2 regions of the Bradyrhizobium sp. 172 genome follow, and region 1 is predicted to be linked to the other one. Evidence: riboswitches for the same ligand, from Rfam matches in the RefSeq annotation. Region 1 holds a riboswitch; the other holds the start of a gene.
The links. A riboswitch is a leader RNA that binds a small molecule or an ion and turns the genes downstream of it on or off. The one in region 1 is predicted to bind S-adenosylmethionine.
Positions count from the first base shown of each region.

Region 2: linked by a shared signal. The riboswitch ahead of IVB07_RS36325 (O-succinylhomoserine sulfhydrylase) and the one ahead of IVB07_RS04180 (homoserine O-acetyltransferase) in region 1 are both predicted to bind S-adenosylmethionine.

Region 1 covers NZ_CP064701.1:888,078-897,605, reverse strand. The annotation lists gene clpB (ATP-dependent chaperone ClpB) at 1-2,540, opposite strand, end outside; gene IVB07_RS04200 (MOSC domain-containing protein) at 2,798-3,586, shown strand; gene IVB07_RS04195 (TIGR02594 family protein) at 3,699-4,538, opposite strand; gene IVB07_RS04190 (alpha/beta hydrolase) at 4,738-5,601, shown strand; gene metW (methionine biosynthesis protein MetW) at 5,653-6,315, opposite strand; gene IVB07_RS04180 (homoserine O-acetyltransferase) at 6,328-7,530, opposite strand; SAM riboswitch at 7,621-7,700, opposite strand; gene IVB07_RS04175 (chorismate mutase) at 7,905-8,753, shown strand; gene IVB07_RS04170 (histidinol-phosphate transaminase) at 8,789-9,528, shown strand, end outside.
Region 2 covers NZ_CP064701.1:7,654,623-7,664,150, reverse strand. The annotation lists gene IVB07_RS36335 (SGNH/GDSL hydrolase family protein) at 1-413, shown strand, start outside; gene IVB07_RS36330 (SGNH/GDSL hydrolase family protein) at 426-1,418, shown strand; gene IVB07_RS36325 (O-succinylhomoserine sulfhydrylase) at 1,473-2,669, opposite strand; SAM riboswitch at 2,740-2,819, opposite strand; gene IVB07_RS36320 (2'-deoxycytidine 5'-triphosphate deaminase) at 2,930-4,036, shown strand; gene IVB07_RS36315 (PAS domain S-box protein) at 4,214-4,642, shown strand; gene IVB07_RS36310 (hypothetical protein) at 4,747-5,796, shown strand; gene IVB07_RS36305 (MATE family efflux transporter) at 5,958-7,403, shown strand; partial or broken gene IVB07_RS36300 (hypothetical protein) at 7,400-7,905, opposite strand; gene IVB07_RS36295 (SRPBCC family protein) at 8,006-8,407, opposite strand; gene IVB07_RS36290 (VOC family protein) at 8,603-8,962, opposite strand; gene IVB07_RS36285 (AraC family transcriptional regulator) at 9,019-9,528, opposite strand, start outside.

The sequences.
Region 1 (9,528 bases):
ATCGCAACGTTGTCGCCGTCCTTGACGTCGCCGGCCAGGATCATCTCGGCGAGCGGATCCTGGACGTGACGCTGGATCACGCGCTTCAGCGGCCGTGCGCCGTAGGCGGGATCCCAGCCCTTGGCGGCGAGCCAGTCGCGGCCCGCAGCGTCGAGCGTCAGCACGATCTTGCGATCGATCAAAAGCTTTTGCAGCCGTGCGAACTGGATCTCGACGATCCGGCCCATCTCGCTCCTCTGCAAGCGATGGAACAGGATGATCTCATCGACGCGGTTCAAGAACTCTGGCCTGAAGTGCGCCCGCACCATGCCCATCACCTGCTCGCGCACGGCCGAGGTATCCTCGCCCTCCGGCTGGTTCACCAGAAACTCCGAACCGAGGTTCGAGGTCATGATGATCAGCGTGTTGCGGAAGTCGACGGTGCGGCCCTGGCCGTCGGTGAGGCGGCCGTCGTCGAGCACCTGCAACAGCACGTTGAACACGTCGGGATGCGCCTTCTCGATCTCGTCGAACAGCACGACCTGGTAGGGCCGGCGCCGCACCGCTTCGGTGAGCGCACCGCCCTCGTCATAACCGACATAGCCCGGAGGCGCGCCGATCAGCCGCGAGACCGAGTGCTTCTCCATGTACTCGGACATGTCGAGGCGGACCATCGCGGTCTCGTCGTTGAACAGATACTCGGCGAGCGCTTTCGTCAGCTCGGTCTTGCCGACGCCGGTGGGCCCGAGGAACATGAACGAGCCGGTCGGCCGGTTCGGGTCCTGCAGCCCCGCGCGCGAACGGCGAACGGCGGTCGCGACCGCACGCACGGCCTCGGCCTGGCCGACGACGCGCTTGCCGAGCGAGTCCTCCATCCGCAGGAGCTTGTCTTTCTCGCCTTCGAGCATCTTGTCGACGGGCACGCCGGTCCAGCGCGAGACCACCTGCGCGATGTGGTTGGCGGTGACCGCCTCCTCCATCATCTCGCCGGAGTTCTCCTTGGCCTCGATCTCCGCAAGCTGCTTTTCCAATTCGGGGATCCGGCCATAGGCCAGCTCGCCGGCCTTCTGGAATTCACCGCGCCGTTGTGCGTTGGCAAGTTCAACCCGCAAGCCGTCGAGCTCGGCCTTCAGTTTCTGAGCGTCGGAGAGCTTGTTCTTCTCCGCGCTCCAGCGTGCGGTGAGCGCCGCGGACTTCTCCTCGAGATCGGCCAGCTCCTTCTCCAGCGTCTGCAGGCGGCTCTTCGACCCGGCATCGCTTTCTTTCTTCAACGCTTCCTGTTCGATCTTCAGCCGGATGATTTCCCGATCCATCGAATCCAGCTCTTCCGGCTTGGAATCGACCTGCATCTTGAGCCGCGCGGCCGCCTCGTCCATGAGGTCGATGGCCTTGTCCGGCAGGAAGCGGTCGGTGATGTAGCGGTTGGACAGGGTCGTGGCGGCGACCAGCGCGGAATCGGTGATCCGCACGCCGTGGTGCTGCTCGTATTTGTCCTTCAGCCCGCGCAGAATGGAGATCGTATCCTCGACCGAGGGCTCGCTGACGAAGATCGGCTGGAATCGCCGCGCCAGCGCCGCGTCCTTTTCGACGTGCTTCTGGTACTCGTCGAGCGTGGTGGCGCCGATGCAGTGCAGCTCGCCGCGGGCGAGCGCAGGCTTGAGCAAATTGGACGCGTCCATCGCGCCATCGCCCTTACCAGCGCCGATCAGCGTGTGCATCTCGTCGATGAACAGGACGAAATTACCATCGCTCCCGGTCACCTCCTGCAGCACGGCCTTCAGCCGCTCCTCAAACTCGCCGCGATATTTTGCACCTGCAATCAGCGAGCCGAGGTCGAGCGACAGCAGCTTCTTGTCCTTCAGGCTCTCCGGCACGTCACCGTTGACGATGCGCAGCGCCAAGCCCTCGGCGATGGCGGTCTTGCCGACGCCGGGTTCGCCGATCAGGACGGGATTGTTCTTGGTCCGGCGCGACAGCACCTGGATCGTGCGGCGGATCTCCTCGTCGCGGCCGATGACCGGGTCGAGCTTGCCGTCGCGCGCCGCCTGAGTGAGGTCGCGGGCATATTTCTTCAGCGCGTCATACGCGTTCTCGGCCGTGGCGGAGTCCGCCGTTCGGCCCTTGCGCAGCGCTTCGATCGCCGCGTTGAGGTTTTGCGGGGTGACGCCGCCCTTGGCCAGGATCGCGCCCGCCTCGCTGGTCTTCTCCAGCGCCAGGCCGAGCAGCAGCCGCTCGACGGTGACAAAGCTGTCGCCGGCCTTCTCGCCAGCCTTTTCGGCGGCGTCGAAGGTGCGCGCGAGTTCGGGCGCCAGATAGATCTGGCCGGCTCCGCCGCCAGAGACCTTCGGCACCTTGTTCAGGGCGTCCTCGGTCGCCTTCAGGATTGCGCGGGAATTGCCGCCGGCGCGGTCGATCAGGCCGGCAGCGAGGCCTTCATTGTCGTCCAGCAGCACCTTCAGGACGTGCAGGGTCGAAAACTGCTGGTGCCCTTCGCGCACCGCAAGCGACTGCGCGGACTGGACGAAGCCTCTGGAGCGTTCGGTATATTTTTCGATGTTCATTTCGTGGTCTTTCCCTCGGCCTGCCCCTGGAGCCCTCAAAGGCACTCCAAACGGCATCTTCATTGGGTTTCCGATTACCGCATTGACGTTTCTCAACCGGCAACGGTCGTTATCAGCCGGCGCTGGCGCCGGCCTGACCCAGATGTGGGAAGCGAGGCCTCGGACCGGAAGAGGCGAGTTCACAATTTCGTGCGCGGATCCGCCCGCTTGGCGCCGGTGGGCCGAATCCCCTAAGTAGCGGCATGACACCCAGCGCAATGACAATCAGCCAGACCGCCGAGATCACCGGGCTCTACCGCTACCCGATCAAGGGCCTGACGCCGGAGGCCCTGCCCCGCGTCTCCCTGCGAGCCGGCCAGACCCTGCCCGCCGACCGCCGCTACGCCATCGAGAACGGCCCGAGCGGCTTCGATCCGGAAGCACCGCAGTGGAAGCCGAAGATCCAGTTCCTGATGCTGGCGCGGAATGAGCGGCTAGCTTCGCTCGACAGCCGGTTCGAGGACGCGACCAATTGCCTGACCATCCGCAAGGACGGCCAGATCGTCGCCAGCGGCGATCTCGAGACCGCCGCCGGGCGCGCCGCCATCGAGGACTATTTCAGGGAAAATTTTCAGCCGGAGCTGAAGGGCCCGCCCAAGATCCTGTCCGGCCGCGACCACAGCTTTTCAGACGTCGCCCGCAAGGTCGTGTCCATCATCAATCTCGACAGCGTCCGCGCGCTCGAGACCATGCTCGGCGGCGCCGCCGTCCACCCGCTACGCTTCCGCGCCAATCTCTACGTGAAGGGCTGGCCGGCCTGGTCCGAGCTCGACCTCGTCGGCCAGACGCTCGCGATCGGACAGGCCCGGCTGCAAGTGGTCAAGCGCATCAAGCGCTGCCCGGCCACCAATGTCGACCCTGATACCGCCAAGCGCGATCTCGAAATCCCCGCCACGCTCTCGAGCAATCTCGGCCACATGGACTGCGGCATCTATGCCGAGGTGATCGCTGAAGGCGACATCGGCGTGGGCGACGCGGTTGCATTGGAACAGCCGAAGCTGGTGTGACGCTGCGCGCTGGCCCCGCTCCGCCATTGCGAGCGAAGCGAAGCAATCCAGGAATGCGCCCGCGGAGACAGTCTGGATTGCTTCGTCGCTTCGCTCCTCGCAATGACGGCCGTCAGTTCGGCATCACATACGCATAGATCCGGCCGCGCGAGACCGGTGCTTCGCGAACGCGGTTGCCGTTGTTGCCGGAGATCATGATCGGATTGCCCTGCGCGTCGACACCGGTGATGATGCCGACATGACCGCCCCGGCCACCACGCGACATCACTGCGATGGCGCCGACCTGCGGACCGGACACGCGCGTGCCGTAATGCGCGAACGAATTCGCCATGTCGGAGCCGGTGCCACGATGACCGGTCTTTTCGAGCACCATGTTCATGAAGCGCGCGCACCACAGGCTACCGCGACCGGTCGGATTGCCGCCGACATAGCGGCGTGCCTCGGACACGAGGCCCGACCCACCGCCGAAGCCGCCGCCGCTCGTCGCGCTATTGGCCATGCCGCCGTCATTCGCGTTAGTGGCTATCCCACCTCCACGCCTCATAATTCGACGGCTGGCGCGCGTGGTCATCTCACCGCTGGTAACCATTCCAGCGTTGCCGCTCATGGCCATTCCACGGCTGCCGCTCATGGCCATTCCACCACTGCCGCTCATAGCCGTTCCAGCGCTGCCGCTTATGGCGATGCCGCCGCTATTGGCGTTCGGATCATAGCTGGCGAAGGTGTTGCCGAAGCCGTTCGCCTGCAATTGCGCCGCGCCGCGCTCGAAGCGCGAGCCGCGTGCATGCCGGTAATGATGATGTCTGCTGGCGTGATGCGCGTAAGCGTGCCGCTCTGCGCTATGACGATGAGGTCGTGCTGACGCCGGAGAAGTGAAGGCGGCGAACGCCGCGAAGAAAACAGCCAGCGCAACGACACAGCGCGACAGGCGAGACGCAAACAACTCGAACATTCTTCATCCTTCGTTGACACCCCACTTCCCCGTCGGCCCGTGCGGTGGCCGACATCCGCGGGCTGTATCAGTATCCTGATGTGGCGAGAACAAGACGCGGCCCCTAAGAATTTGGACGATGATTAATAAGTGCTACCATCGTATGCGCTGACCGCAGGACGGCATTCCAAAGCCGCAGCCACCTCAGGGAGAAAACCGGATGCCTCACGCCCTCACGAAGGACAATTGTCGACTCTATTTCGAAGAAGCGGGCACGGGCACGCCGATTATTTTTCTGCACGAATTCGCGGCCGACTACACCAATTGGGAGCCGCAGATGCGCTACTTCTCGCGCGGCCATCGCTGCATCACCTATTCCGCACGCGGCTACACGCCATCGGACGTGCCTGATGGCGAGGTCTACCGCTACACGCATTTCTACACCGATGCGCTCGCGGTGCTCGATCATCTGAAGATCGATCGCGCGCACTTCGTCGGCCTCTCGATGGGCGCCTATTCGTCGCTCCAGATCGGGCTCAACGCGCCCCAACGTGCGCTGTCGATGACGCTCGCCGGCGTCGGCTCGGGCTCGGAGATCGAGAACCTCGACGCTTGGCGCCAGCAGTGCCGCGCCAACGCGGAGCAATTCGAGATGCTCGGCTCAGCCGAAGTCGCAAAAGTCACGCGCGAGGCGCCGAGCCGGATTCCCTTCCTGGTGAAGGACCCGCGCGGTCACGCCGATTTCTATGCCGCCCTGGCGCGGCACGACGCCAAGGGATCAGCGCGGACGATGCGCGGCTTCCAGGCCGGCCGTCCCTCGATCTTTACGATGACGGACGCGATCAGAGCGGCCACGACGCCGGCACTCATCATCTGCGGCGACGAGGACGATCCGTGCGTGGGCGCAAGCCTGTTTCTGAAGAAGCATCTGCCGGCGGCAGGGCTCGCCATGTTTCCAAAGTCCGGCCACGTCCTCAATCTCGAAGAGCCAGCGCTGTTCAACGAAACGGTGGAACGGTTCGTCACGCTGGTGGAAGCGGGAAGATGGCCGGTGCGCGACCCGAGGTCACTGGCGGCGCATTAGCGCGAAGGCGTCACCAGGTACTGGGTCGCGTAGATGGGGTAACGGGCCGGCCTACTTCCTGCCGCCCCGCGTCAGCAGAAACACGCCCTGCTCGCCGAACAGATTCCACACCCACCAAGGCATCCGCAGCCGCAGCGGACGGCCGTAGAGGTCGAGCGCCTCGGCACGTTCCATCTTGACGTCGATCGCGTCGCAGAGCTCGACGAAATCCTTGATGGTGCAGAAATGGATGTTGGCGGTGTCATACCAGCTTGCCGGCAGGTTCTCCGTGCGCGGCATGTGGCCGCCGATCAGGAGCTGGAGCCGCATCTTCCAGAAGCCGAAATTCGGGAACGACACGATGGCGCGGCGGCCGATGCGCAGCAAATTCTCCAGCACCACTTTCGGCTGCCGCGTCGCCTGCAACGTCTGCGACAGGATCACGTAGTCGAAGGCGTCATCCGGATAATTCACGAGGTCGGTGTCGGCATCGCCCTGCACCACCGCAAGACCCTTGGCGACGCAGCGGTTGACGCCCTCGCGCGACAGCTCGATGCCGCGGCCGTCGACGCCGCGGGTTTCCAGCAGTTGGAGCAGGTCGCCCTCGCCGCAGCCGACGTCGAGCACCTTCGAGCCCGGCTTGACCATGTTGGCCACCAGCACATGGTCCGCGCGAAAATCACCGGGCTGCCCGGTCGCAAGGCCGCCCAGCGGCAACGCTTCCTGTACAGACATGACTAGCCGTCCTTAAGCATTATTGGCGGTGAGCCCGCGCGCCTTGCCTGCCGATTGCAGGAAGGCGCGGGAGATATCAAGGAATTCGGGCACGTCGAGCAGGAAGGCGTCGTGACCGCGATCGGTCTCGATTTCGGCGAACGACACCCGCGCGCTCGACGCATTCAGCGCGTGCACCAGCGCGCGCGATTCCGAGGTCGGGAACAGCCAGTCGCTGGTGAAGGAGACCACGCAGAAGCGGGTCTGGATTCCCGCGAACGCCTTCGCCAGCACACCGCCGTGGTCGGCGGCGATGTCGAAATAGTCCATCGCGCGGGTCAGATAGAGATAGGAGTTGGCGTCGAAGCGCTCGACGAAGGACGAGCCCTGGTAGCGCAGATAGGACTCAACCTGGAAGTCGGCGTCGAAAGAGAAAGTCGGCAGCTCGCGGTCCTGCATGCGCCGCCCGAATTTTCGATGCAGCGCGGCGTCGGAGAGATAGGTGATGTGCGCCGCCATCCGGGCGACAGCGAGGCCACGATGCGGATGGATACCTCGATCGGCATAGCCGCCATGGTGCCAGTCGGGGTCGGCCATCACCGCCTGACGGCCAAGCTCGTGGAACGCGATGTTCTGCGCCGAGTGTCGTGTCGAGCAGGCAATCGCCAGCGCGGAGAACACGCGACTCGGATACGCCGCAGTCCATTGTAGCACTTGCATGCCGCCCATCGAGCCGCCGACGACCGCGAACAGCGTGTCGATGCCGAGCCGGTCGATCAGCATCGCCTGCGCGCGCACCATGTCGGGGATGGTGATGACGGGGAAATCGAGCCCCCAAACCTTGCCGGTCGCGGGATTGATCGAGGCCGGGCCGGTCGAGCCCATGCAGCCGCCGATCACGTTGGAGCAGATGATAAAATATTCGTTGGGATCGAGCGGCCGGCCGGGGCCGACCAAGGTCTCCCACCAGCCGGGCTTGCCGGTGACAGGGTGCACGTTGGCGACGTGCTGGTCGCCGGTCAGCGCATGGCAGATCAGGATCGCGTTGGAGCGATCGGCATTCAGCTCGCCGTAGGTCTGGTAGGCGATCTGGAACGGGCTGAGATCGACCCCGCAGTCGAGCCGCAGCGGCTGCTCCGAGCCGAACTGCGCGACGTGCGAACTCGGATGATCCACCTCGTGCGACCGCTCGTCGGCGGTGATCGCGGGACTCGGAATGGACTGGACGCCAACCATCTGACCATCGACCTCGTTTGCGATCGTAGAAGTGACCGCATTGACATCAGGCCATGAAAAACCCGGCCTGAACGATAGGTTCGGCCGGGATCGAAAGCGTCCCCGGCCTGTTTAGCGAGTTTTTTAACGTGGCTGCAAGCCGGCCGGCTCAAATGACCACGGAACGGGTAAAAACTACCGTCTTGGACGGTTTTCGTCAAGTCACGGCCCGGATCAGCCAAATTCGCCTGTCGCGCCACGGGCGGAAAGGGCCCGATTTCTCTTTGCATTTCTCTTTGCTTTCGCAGCCCCGACTGCCTAATCAGGATATCCATCACAGCGGTGACGGCTCGACTGATCCGCATTGGAAAGCCTCTCAGCAGCACCTGTCAGACATGTCCCAACGTCCGCCCGCGCCACCATCACTCCAGGAATTGCGTAAGGAGATCGACGCGATCGACGAAGGCATGCATCGCCTGCTGATGCAACGCGGCGACATCATCGACCGCCTGATCCAGGTGAAGCAGACCCAGGAGGTCGGCTCGGCGTTCCGCCCGGCACGCGAGGCCTCCATGATGCGCGACCTCGTGCAGCGTCATCGCGGCATCCTGCCGCTCGACACGGTCGAGAGCATCTGGCGCGTCATCATCGCGACCTTCACCTATGTCCAGGCCCCGTTCTCGGTCCACGCCGACATCTCGGCGAGCGAGCCGGCCATGCGCGATTCCGCGCGATTCCATTTCGGCTTCACCGTGCCTTACGTCGCGCATTTCAGCGCGCAGGCGGCGGTCGAGGCCGTCGCGAAGTCCAAGGGCGATCTGGCGCTGGTCTCGGCGACCTCGAGCCGCACGCCGTGGTGGCTGTCGCTGGAAGAAGCTGGCGCGCCAAAGATCATCGCGCGGCTGCCCTTCGTCGAGCGCGCCGACCATCCGGCGGCGTTGCCCGTGTTCGCGGTCTCGCGCGTCGCCGACAGCGCGCTGGTGACGGAGGTCGAGACCTTCAGCGTACGCGTCTCTGGGTGGAATGCGGAGGTCGCGCGCGCCCTGTCGCCGCTCGCCGAGATCGTGGCGGTGCCCGACACCGCCTTCGACGGCGCCGCGCTGCTGGTCTCGGTCACCGCGACAAGCAGCATCGACAAGATCAAGGCTGCCCTGATCGAAGCGGGGGCCTCGGTGCGCTCCACGGCCCTCGTCGGCAGCCACGCAACGCGCTATACGGTGCCCCCGACCGGGTCGAAATCGTAAGTCGCGAACCGCTTAAGCCCACTCCGGAGTTGAAGATGTCCCGCCCCGTGCCGAATCCCGGCATTCTCGATATTGCGCCCTACACGCCCGGCAAGACCCCGGTGGCAGAGCCTGGCCGCAAGGTGTTCAAGCTCTCGGCCAACGAGACGCCGTTCGGGCCCTCGCCGAAGGCGATCGAGGCGTTCAAGCAGGTGGCGGATCATCTGGAAGACTATCCGGAAGGAACCTCGCGCGTGCTGCGCGAAGCAATCGGGCGCACCTTCGGGCTCGATCCCAACCGCGTCATCTGCGGCGCCGGCTCGGACGAGATCCTCAACCTGCTCGCCCACACCTATCTCAGCCACGGTGACGAGGCGATCTCGACCACGCACGGCTTTCTGGTCTATCCGATCGCGACCATGGCGGTCGGCGCGAAGAATGTCATCGCGGCCGAGAAGAACCTCACCTGCGATGTCGACGCCATCCTCAAGGCGGTGACGCCGAAGACAAAGCTGGTCTGGCTCGCCAACCCCAACAATCCGACCGGCACCTATGTGCCGTTCGACGAGGTCAAGCGCCTGCGCGCCGGCCTGCCCTCGCACGTGCTGCTGGTGCTGGACGCAGCCTATTGCGACTACGTCTCGCGCAACGATTACGAGATGGGGATCGAGCTGGTCGCGACCACCGAAAACACGGTGGTGACCCACACCTTCTCCAAGATCCATGGTCTTGCGGCGCTGCGCATCGGCTGGATGTTCGGCCCCGAGCACATCATCGACGCGGTCAACCGCATCCG
Region 2 (9,528 bases), 1.4 Mb from region 1:
TGATGGAAGCAAGAACGCCTACTTTGGTCATCTGGCAGACCGGGACTGTCGATGCTATCCGAGCCATCGATCCCGATGATTTTCGTGGCGCGGTGACCGAAGGGGTTGTTGCGTTGCAAAAGGCAGGGGCTGACGTCGTCTTGATGAATTTGCAGTACAGTCCGCGTACCGAAACCATGATCTCGGTGCCGCCATACCTCGACAATATGCGGGTGGTGGCGCAGGAGCACGATATTCCGCTGTTCGATCGGTTCGCGATCATGCGGCAGTGGAATGATCAGGGCCAGTTCGACCTATTCAGCCCGTCGCGCGGGCCCGAGTTGGCGAAGCAGGTCCATGATTGCCTTGGCCGGGCGTTGGCACAGTTCCTGATCGACGCTGCCCATCTGGAGCCGGCCCAGCAGCAAAATTGAGGTCTAGCGTTAATGAGTTCTCTCCGCCCTTTTTGCCTGACGGCATGGCTGGCTGTGCCCGCAGCAGCGGTGCTGCTGTTGCTGAGTCCGGCCTCGCAGTCCCACGCGCAGACGCAGGCCGCGCAGGCAACACCGGCCCCGCAGCAGTCGGCTGATCCGGCTCCCGCTTCACCGTCCCAGACCACCGTCGCAGCGACGTCCCCCGACCAGCGCGGCATCACGGCGCGCGCCATCGACAAGGTGAAGCAGGTCGCGAAATCCGCCGGCGACATCTTTAGCCGCGTGCCCTGCCTGTCGCCGAAGGGCGGCTCGAAGGCGATGGGCTCGCTGCCGCATGTCGCGGGCAAGCTCGTCGCCGGCCAGCCCGTCGTCATCGTCGCGTTCGGCTCGTCGTCGACCGCGGGATTCGGCGCGAGCTCGCCGGAGTTCAACTATCCCAATCGCCTTGCCGCGCAGCTGCACCGGCACTATCCGACCGCCGACATCACCGTCGTCAATGCCGGCGTCGGCGGCGAGGATGCGCCCGAGATGATGAAGCGTCTCCAGAAAGAGGTGATCGACGTGCATCCGGATCTGGTGATCTGGCAGGTCGGCACCAATGCCGTGCTGCGCAATCTCGATCCTGGCGAGACCGCCAAACTGGTCGAGGACGGCATCGCTCGCATCCAGGCCACCGGCGGCACCGACATCGTGCTGGTCGATCCGCAATATTCGCCCGCCGTCAACCAGCGCGCCGAGAGCGCCGGCAAGATGGTGAAGCTGCTCGGCAAGGTCGCCGAGCTCCGTCACGTCGGCATCTTCCCGCGCTTCGAGGTGATGCGCGACTGGCACGAGAAGCAATCGCTTCCGGTCGAGAGTTTCGTGATCGCCGACGGACTGCACATGAACGATTGGGGCTATGCCTGCTTCGCCCAGCTCCTCGGCGACGACATCATTCGCTCCGTCGGCCAGATCAAGCTCGGCGTGAACGTGCCCGCGGACGTGCGGACGTACCGGCCAATGTGACTTGTCGTCCCGGCCCCCATGCGCAATTGCGCACTAGGCCGGGACGACAATAACTCACGCCTTCTCCAGCGCCGCGGTCAGATCCTCGATCAGATCGTCCGCGTGCTCGAGGCCTGCCGAGAAGCGGATGAATCCTTCGCTGATGCCGAGCGCGGCGCGGTCCTCCGGCTTCAAACGCTGATGCGTCGTGGTCGCGGGATGGGTGACGAGGCTCTTGGCGTCGCCGAGATTGTTCGAGATCTTGGCGAGCTTGAGCTCGTTGAGCACGCGGAACGCCGCCTGCTTGCCGCCCTTGACCTCGAGGCCGACCAGCGTCGAGCCGCCGCGCATCTGCTTCTTCACCAATGCAGCCTGCGGATGATCGGCGCGGCCGGGAAACACCAGCCGCGAAATCTTCGGATGGCTCGCCAGCACGTCCGCGATGCGCGCCGCCGTCTCGGTCTGCGCGCGCACGCGCACGGCGAGCGTCTCCAGCCCCTTGAGCAGGACCCAGGCGTTGAACGGCGAGATCGACGGGCCGGTCTGGCGCATGAAATTGTGGATGTGCTCGGCGATGAACGCTTCCGAGGACAGGATGATGCCGCCGAGACAGCGGCCCTGGCCGTCGATGTGCTTGGTCGCGGAATAGACCACGACGTCGGCGCCGAGCGCGAGCGGGCTCTGCCAGATCGGGGTGGCGAACACGTTGTCGACGACGAGCCGCGCGCCGCCACTATGCGCGATCTCGGCAATGCCGGGAATGTCGAGCACGTCGAGCGTCGGATTGGTCGGGCTCTCCAGGAAGAACGTCTTGGTGTTCGGCTTCATGGCGCGCTGCCACTGGTCGAGATCGAGGCCGTCGACCAGCGTGGTCTCGATGCCGTAGCGCGGCAGTAAATCCTGCACGACGTAGAGACACGAGCCGAACAGCGCGCGCGAGGCCACGACGTGATCGCCGGCCTTGAGCGGCGCCAGGATCGCGGTCGTCACCGCGGCCATGCCGGTCGCGGCCGAACGTGCCGCTTCGGCGCCTTCGAGCTCGATCATGCGGCGCTCGAACATCGAGATGGTCGGATTGGAGTAGCGTGAATAGATGAAGCCGGGGTCCTCGCCCTTGAACCGCGCCTCGCACTCCTCAGCGCTGTTGTAGACGTAGCCCTGGGTCAGGAACAGCGACTCCGACGTCTCGCCATATTGCGAGCGTAAGGTGCCGGAATGAACCAGGCGAGTTTCGGGACGGTAGTGGGCGGTTGGCGCCGGGGACTTCGACATAGGACCTCCTGAAGTGACCATCGAGAATGGTCACAAAAAAACCGGCCTGGAATATCTCCACGGGCCGGGATCACAGAGGTCCCCGGCCTGTTTAGCGACTTATTTAACGTGGCTGCAAGCCGGCCGGCTCAAATCACCACGGGATAAGTCATGCTCATATTCCGCAATGCCCTTTCCGTCAAGACGTCCATCGGATAGCCGTAAAACGCTCATATTTCCCGCATGTCGGGATGTGTTTGATCCCTGATGAGGACCCCGGGTTGACGTTCACGGTCGCCGCCGACGCCAATGGTATCCTGCCCGACCGCATGATCGCGGCGATGGCGGAGGGCGGTCTCATCCTGCCCGCTTACGACTTCGTCGAAAGCCAGATCCAGCCGGCGAGCCTCGATTTGCGTCTTGGCGATATCGCCTATCGCGTTCGCGCCAGCTTCCTGCCCGGTCCCGGCGCCACGGTCGCCGAGCGCATCGACGAGTTGAAGCTGCACGAGTTCAGCCTCGCCGACGGCGCGGTGCTGGAGACCAACTGCGTCTACATCGTGCCGCTGCTTGAAAGCCTCGCGCTGCCGCCGGAAATCGTCGCGGCCGCCAACCCGAAGAGCTCGACCGGCCGGCTCGACGTCTTCACCCGCGTGATCGCCGACGGCACCCGCCGCTTCGACATGATCGGTGCCGGCTATCACGGCCCGCTCTATGCCGAGATCAGCCCGAAGACGTTTCCGGTGCTGGTCAGCGAGGGCTCGCGCCTGAGCCAGGTGCGCTTCCGCACCGGCGATGCCATCCTCAACATCGACGACCTCGAGGCGCTGCACGCGACCGAGCGTCTCGTCGATATCGACGATGCCGACCTCACCGGCGGCGTCGCCGTCTCTGTTGATCTCTCCGGCGAGAAGAGCGGCGGCTTCGTCGGCTACCGCGCCAAGCGCCACACCGGCGTCATCGACGTCGATCGCCGCGCCGGCTATTCCGTCGAGGACTTCTGGGAGCCGATCTCGGCCCGTCCCGACGGCAGCCTGATCCTCGATCCCGGCGAGTTCTATATCCTCGCGTCGAAAGAGGCGGTGCAGGTGCCGCCCGATTACGCCGCGGAGATGGTGCCGTTCGATCCGCTGGTCGGCGAGTTCCGCGTGCATTATGCCGGATTCTTCGATCCCGGCTTCGGCTATGCCGGCGCCGGCGGGCTAGGCTCGCGCGCCGTGCTCGAAGTGCGCTCGCGCGAGGTGCCGTTCATCCTCGAGCACGGCCAGATCGTCGGCCGCCTCGTCTACGAGAAGATGCTGGCCCGCCCCGACGCGATGTACGGCCAGCGCATCGGCTCGAACTACCAGGCGCAGGGCCTGAAGCTGAGCAAGCATTTCCGGGTGTAGGGATAGCCTCACCTTCCGCTGTCATGCCTCGGCTTGACCGGGGCATCCAGTACGCCGTAGCCTATTGGTTCGATCACATCCGCCTCTGGAATACTGGATCGCCCGATCAAGTCGGGCGATGACACCGAATCTGTGTCAAGATGGGAAGTGAATCCGGGCTACGTCCGAGGTGGCGAAATGACAGATCAATCCGAACTCGACGCAAGAATCCTCGACGACGTCGCCGACGCGCTGATCTATTCGGATCGCTCCGGCACGATCATGCGCTGGAACCGCGCATCGTCCGCACTGTTCGGCTTCTCGGCGGACGAAGCGCTGGGCCAGAATCTCGACCTGATCATTCCCGAACATCTGCGCGCCGCGCACTGGAAAGGTTTTGAGGCCGCGCTTGCCAGCGGCGCGATGAAGCTTGCGGGCAAGCCGACACTGACCCGCGCGCTGCACAAGGACGGACGCAAGCTCTACATCGAGATGACCTTTGCGCTGGTGCGGGACGCCGCTGGAGTGGTGCAGGGATCGGTGGCGATGGCACGCGACGTCACCGAGCGCGTCGAGCGCGAGCGTGCCGCCAAAGCCTCGCAAACTAAGCCTGCGCAAAATTCGTGATGCGGAATTGGCGCGCCGGCGTGCAGGGCTCCCTGCGTGCGGCTCAGCTTGTCCGTCACCGGATGCAGTGACACACTCGATCAGAACAACGATCGGGAGCGAACATGACCGCACCAGACCCCGCGCAGGAAGCTCAATGGAAACGCTGGCGCGCGGTTGCCGATCTCTATCACGCCTACTTCACCGGTCTGATCCTCACCGTGGTCACGCGTCGCGGCACGGCAGATGCTGCGGAGTTCGTCTTTCGCGTGTTCCGCCGCCAGCAGCAGGAGCGCTTCCTGCCGGGGCTGGAGAAGCTCGGGCTGAGCCATCTGCCGCCCGCCGTGGCAGCCGCGCAATATCACTATCTCTCGAACTGGATCGGCGGCGTGCACGTCGAATACATGTATGAGAGCGACCGCAAAGCCTGGATCCGCTATCCGCCGCCGCGCTGGATCTGGAAAGGCACTGCCATCTGCGGCGTGCCGGGCGAAGTCTCGCGCGCGATGCTGCGCGGCTGGCACGCCAACAACGGCGTGGCGCTCGGCGATACCAGATTGGGGTTCGTCTGCACCAAGCAGAGCGTCGACGGCCAGGACGGGCTCGAAGGCTACTATTATCAATATGACCAGCCCCTCGAGCTCGACCAGCGCCTCGTGTTCGCGCGGCACCTCGAAGCCCCGCTGTTCGATGCAGCCGCGGCTCCGGCGTTGCCGGTCGCAAGCTGGCCAAGGCCGAGACTGGAAAAAGCCTATCGCAACTATGCGATGGAATATGTGCGCACCGCCGCGCCCGTGATGGTGCAGCTGTTCGGTCCGGAGGATGCGGGCTATCTCCTGCACCTCACGGGCAAGCTGATCGGGATGCAATATTTCGATGAGGTCGCTGCGGCGCTGTCGATGGGCCGCGGCGGTGCGAGCGAATTCGCGACGTTCCTCAACGCGCTGTTTGTCGCGCAGGACGATGCGGCTGAGACGACGCAATCCGAGGGCACGTTCGAAATCCGTCAGCAGAGCTGGAGGTTGATGGAAGACGGCGCCGATAACCACTCCGCTTGCGCCAAGGTGCTGGCGGGGTTGTTCGAGGGGCTTGCGGCCGGGTGCGGCCGGCACATCGGCGTGCACCTGTCCCCGACACCGAGCGGTCGTCCGCCATTGCTCTGGACGATTGGGTAGACGACGGCGTCACCGCGCTGCCGCAGGGCACGCCTGCACCTAGCGCAGGAGGAATCGCTGCGCGTCGTGCTAACAAGCCTCTTGTTGCGCCCTGCGCGAACCAATTCATTGGCACACCCAAGCATTGCTGCGCCGGAAATGGCGCTTTGCCCGGAGAGGACATGTCAGACATCGCCGAAATCCCGGTCGATGAACAAGAGCGTCCGCTGCCGCCGCCTCCGCGCCCCGTGAGGAGCGCGCTGATGGACGGGCCGATCCTGCGCACGCTGCTCGGGCTGGCCTGGCCCAACGTGGTCGCGCTCTCAGCCGGCACCTGCACCGTGATTGCGGAGACCTCCTATATCGGACGGCTCGGCGTGGAAGCGCTGGCTGCGATGGCGCTGGTGTTTCCGACAGTGATCCTGACCATGACCATGTCAGGCGGTGCGATGGGCGGCGCGGTGGCCTCCGCCATCGCGCGCGCGCTCGGCGCGGGCGATCGCGAGCGTGCCGGGACGCTCGCCGCGCACGCGCTGCTGATCGGCATCAGCTTCGGCCTCGTCTTCATGCTGGGCATGCTGATCTTCGGGCCCAAGGTGCTTGAGATGCTCGGCGGCCGCGGCGACGTGCTGACGCATGCGATCGCCTACACCCAGGTGTTTTTCGGCGGCGCCGTGCTGCCCTGGCTGCTCAACACCATGGCCGGCGTCCTGCGCGGCACCGGCAACATGAAGCTGCCGTCGCTGTTGATCCTCAATTCCGCGGCCTGGCAGATCGTGCTCGGTGGCACGCTTGGCCTCGGCCTCGGTCCGGTGCCGCAATTCGGCATGCGCGGGGTCGCCGCCGGCGCGCTGATTGCCTATTGCATGAATATCGGCGTGATGGGCTGGTACCTGTTCTCCGGCCGCGCCCGCGTGACGCCGAAGCTGCGCGGACTTCGCATCCAATGGGCGATGTTTTTCGACATCCTCAAAGTGGGCACCATCGCCTGCTTCTCGCCGCTGCAATCGGTGCTGACGATCTCGATCTTCACTCACATGCTTGCGAAATTCGGCACCGCGATCCTGGCCGGCTACGGCATCGGTGCGCGGCTGGAATTCCTGCTGACCTCGATCGCGTTCTCGTTCGGCATCGCCTCGGTGCCGATGATCGGCATGGCGGTCGGCGCCGGCCGCATCGCCCGCGCCCGGCGCATCGCCTGGATCGCAGCGGCGAGCGCCTTCGTCGCCGTCGGTGCACCGGCGTGCCTGGTCGCGGCCTTCCCCGATCTCTGGGTGAACATCTTCACGGACAGCGCGACCGTGCGCGCCACCAGCCACCAATATTTGTCGACAGTGGCGCCGTTCTACGCCTTCATCGGCCTCGCCTCGACGATGTATTTCTCGTCGCAGGGCGCTGCGAAGGTGATCGGCCCGGTGCTGGCGCAGACCGCGCGGCTGATCTACATCTCGGCTGTCGGCTGGTGGCTGTCGACGCATGATGCCACCGCGCAAAGCTTCTTCTGGCTGGCGGCGAGCTCGATGGTCGTGCTCGGCCTGCTCTCGTGCTCCAGCGTGGTGCTGACACGCTGGGGACCGCGCCAAACCAAACCTGCGATCAGGCCGGCTCTGTCGGCCGCCGCGGACTAGCGGTGCCTGTGGCGGCGATGGCCGCCACCACCGCCGACATTGGCGAGCCGCATCAGTTCTGAATCATCGCCATCATGTCGCCGCCACCGGCGCCGCCGAGCATGCCCATGATATCGCCGCCGCCGATGCCGCCCATTCCGGCCGGCATGGTGCCGCCTCCACCCATCGGCGCGTAGCCGCCGTAATTGGGCGCGCCGAAACCGCCGCCGAGGTTGCCGGCGCCGAGGCCGCCAATGCCACCGCCGCCCATCATGCCAAGACCACCACCGCCATTCTCCATCATGCGGCTCATCATCGGGCCCATGGTCTGCATCATCATGCCGAAGCGGCGCTTGCCCATCTTGGCCTTCATCATCTCGAGCATCGGCGCCATCTGGGTCATTATGTCCTCGCCGCCGGCACCGCCGCCGCCGAAGAACTGCGCCTTTGCCGGCGCGCTCGAAATCGAAAACATCAGCAGCACGGCGGCCGCCTGGCAGATCACCTTGTCCGCACCTCTCATGGCCTGCTCCTCGCGTGCGTGGCGCCGCCGGGAGAGCGGAGCCAACCGGACGCACGGCGCCATCGTTATTGCGGACGAGGGCTGGGCTCTGTGAGAAAGATCACGCAGCTGCGGCCGGAAACGCGCGGTGTATGGCGGCGACGGCGTCCTTGGTCTGTCCCTGCACATAGGGCGCGAGCTCGTTCGGCAGCATGTCGATGATCCAGACCAGGCGGCATCTCGCCTCGCCCTCGGCGATCACCTGCACCGAGGCGCTGTAATGCTTCAGCCGCTCGTTGTTGATCGCGTAGACCAGCCGCTGCCGCGCATCGTCGCAATCGACCAGCACCTCGCGCGCCACCGATCCGTTGGCGAAGGTGACGATGCGCGTGTCGCCGTCGAGCGTGCAGGCCGTGACGAAGCCCGGCGCCAACCGCCGATGCAGCGCGCCGAAATCGCGCACGGCATCCCAGACGTCGCGCGCTGGGGCGTTGAGGGGAATGTCGTTGTGGATGGAGGCCATGATGCAATCCTGGTTGAGTTCCTTGATGTAGAGAAGCGAGCGATAGCGCCGTCATCCCAGCTGTCATCGCCCGACTCCATCGGGCGATCCAGTATTCCAGAGGCCGCTGTGATTGAATCGAGGAGCTGCGGCGTACTGGATACCCCGGTCAAGCCGGGGGATGACAGCGTGTGTGTGTGGTGAGGGCTGCCGCGTTCACACACAGACCGCCTCAACATTGTTGCCATCGGGATCGATCAAAAACGACGCGTAGTAAGTCGGGCTGTAATCCTTGCGCGGGCCGGCGCCGCCATTGTCGCGGCCACCGCTCTTCAAGCCCTCGCTGTGGAATGCCTTGACCGCGTCATGATCCCCCGCGCGAAACGCGATGTGCACGCCATCGGCTTTGCGCCCCTTGTTCAGGTGCAGCCACAGCGCCGGCTCGCCCTTCGGCCCGAAGCCGGCATAACCATCGCCACTCGAGCACACGACATAACCGAGCGGCGCCAGCACCGCGGTGTAGAAGCGCGTGGCGGCGTCGAGGTCGGCAACGCGCAATCCGATATGGTCGTACATGGTCGTCTCCATTGCCAAAGCGCGCCACAATCGGCGCGCGCCGGAGACGAACCTAGTCAGTTGAGGGCAAGCTGCTCTTGGAGAATCTTGCGCTCTCCCTTCGAAGCCTGGCGGAACTTGGTCGGCGATACACCAGCGGCGCGGTGGAAGGTGCGGACGAAGTTGGAGAGATCGCCGAAGCCGACGTCGTAGGCGATGTCGGTGACTGCGATGTCGTCGTCAGTCAGCAGCCGCGCCGCATGCCGCAGCCGCGAGCGCACCAGATATTGATGCGGAGTGACGCCGAGCACGGCGGAGAACAGCCGCAGGAAGTGGAAGGGGCTGAGGCCTGCCTGCCGTGCCGCCTGTTCGAGGTCGACCTCGGCATGCGAGTTGGCGTCGATCCAGAGCGCGGCTTCCACGGCGCGGCGGCGATCACGCGCCGTCGGTGTCGTCGGCTTGCGCGCCTTGCCCGACACGACATCGACGAAACGACCGGTGAGGATCTGCCCGACCTCGTCGAGACCGAGGTCGCTGTTGCCATCTGCCGCCGTCTGGGCGAGCTCGCCCAGCACCATCAGCTCGGG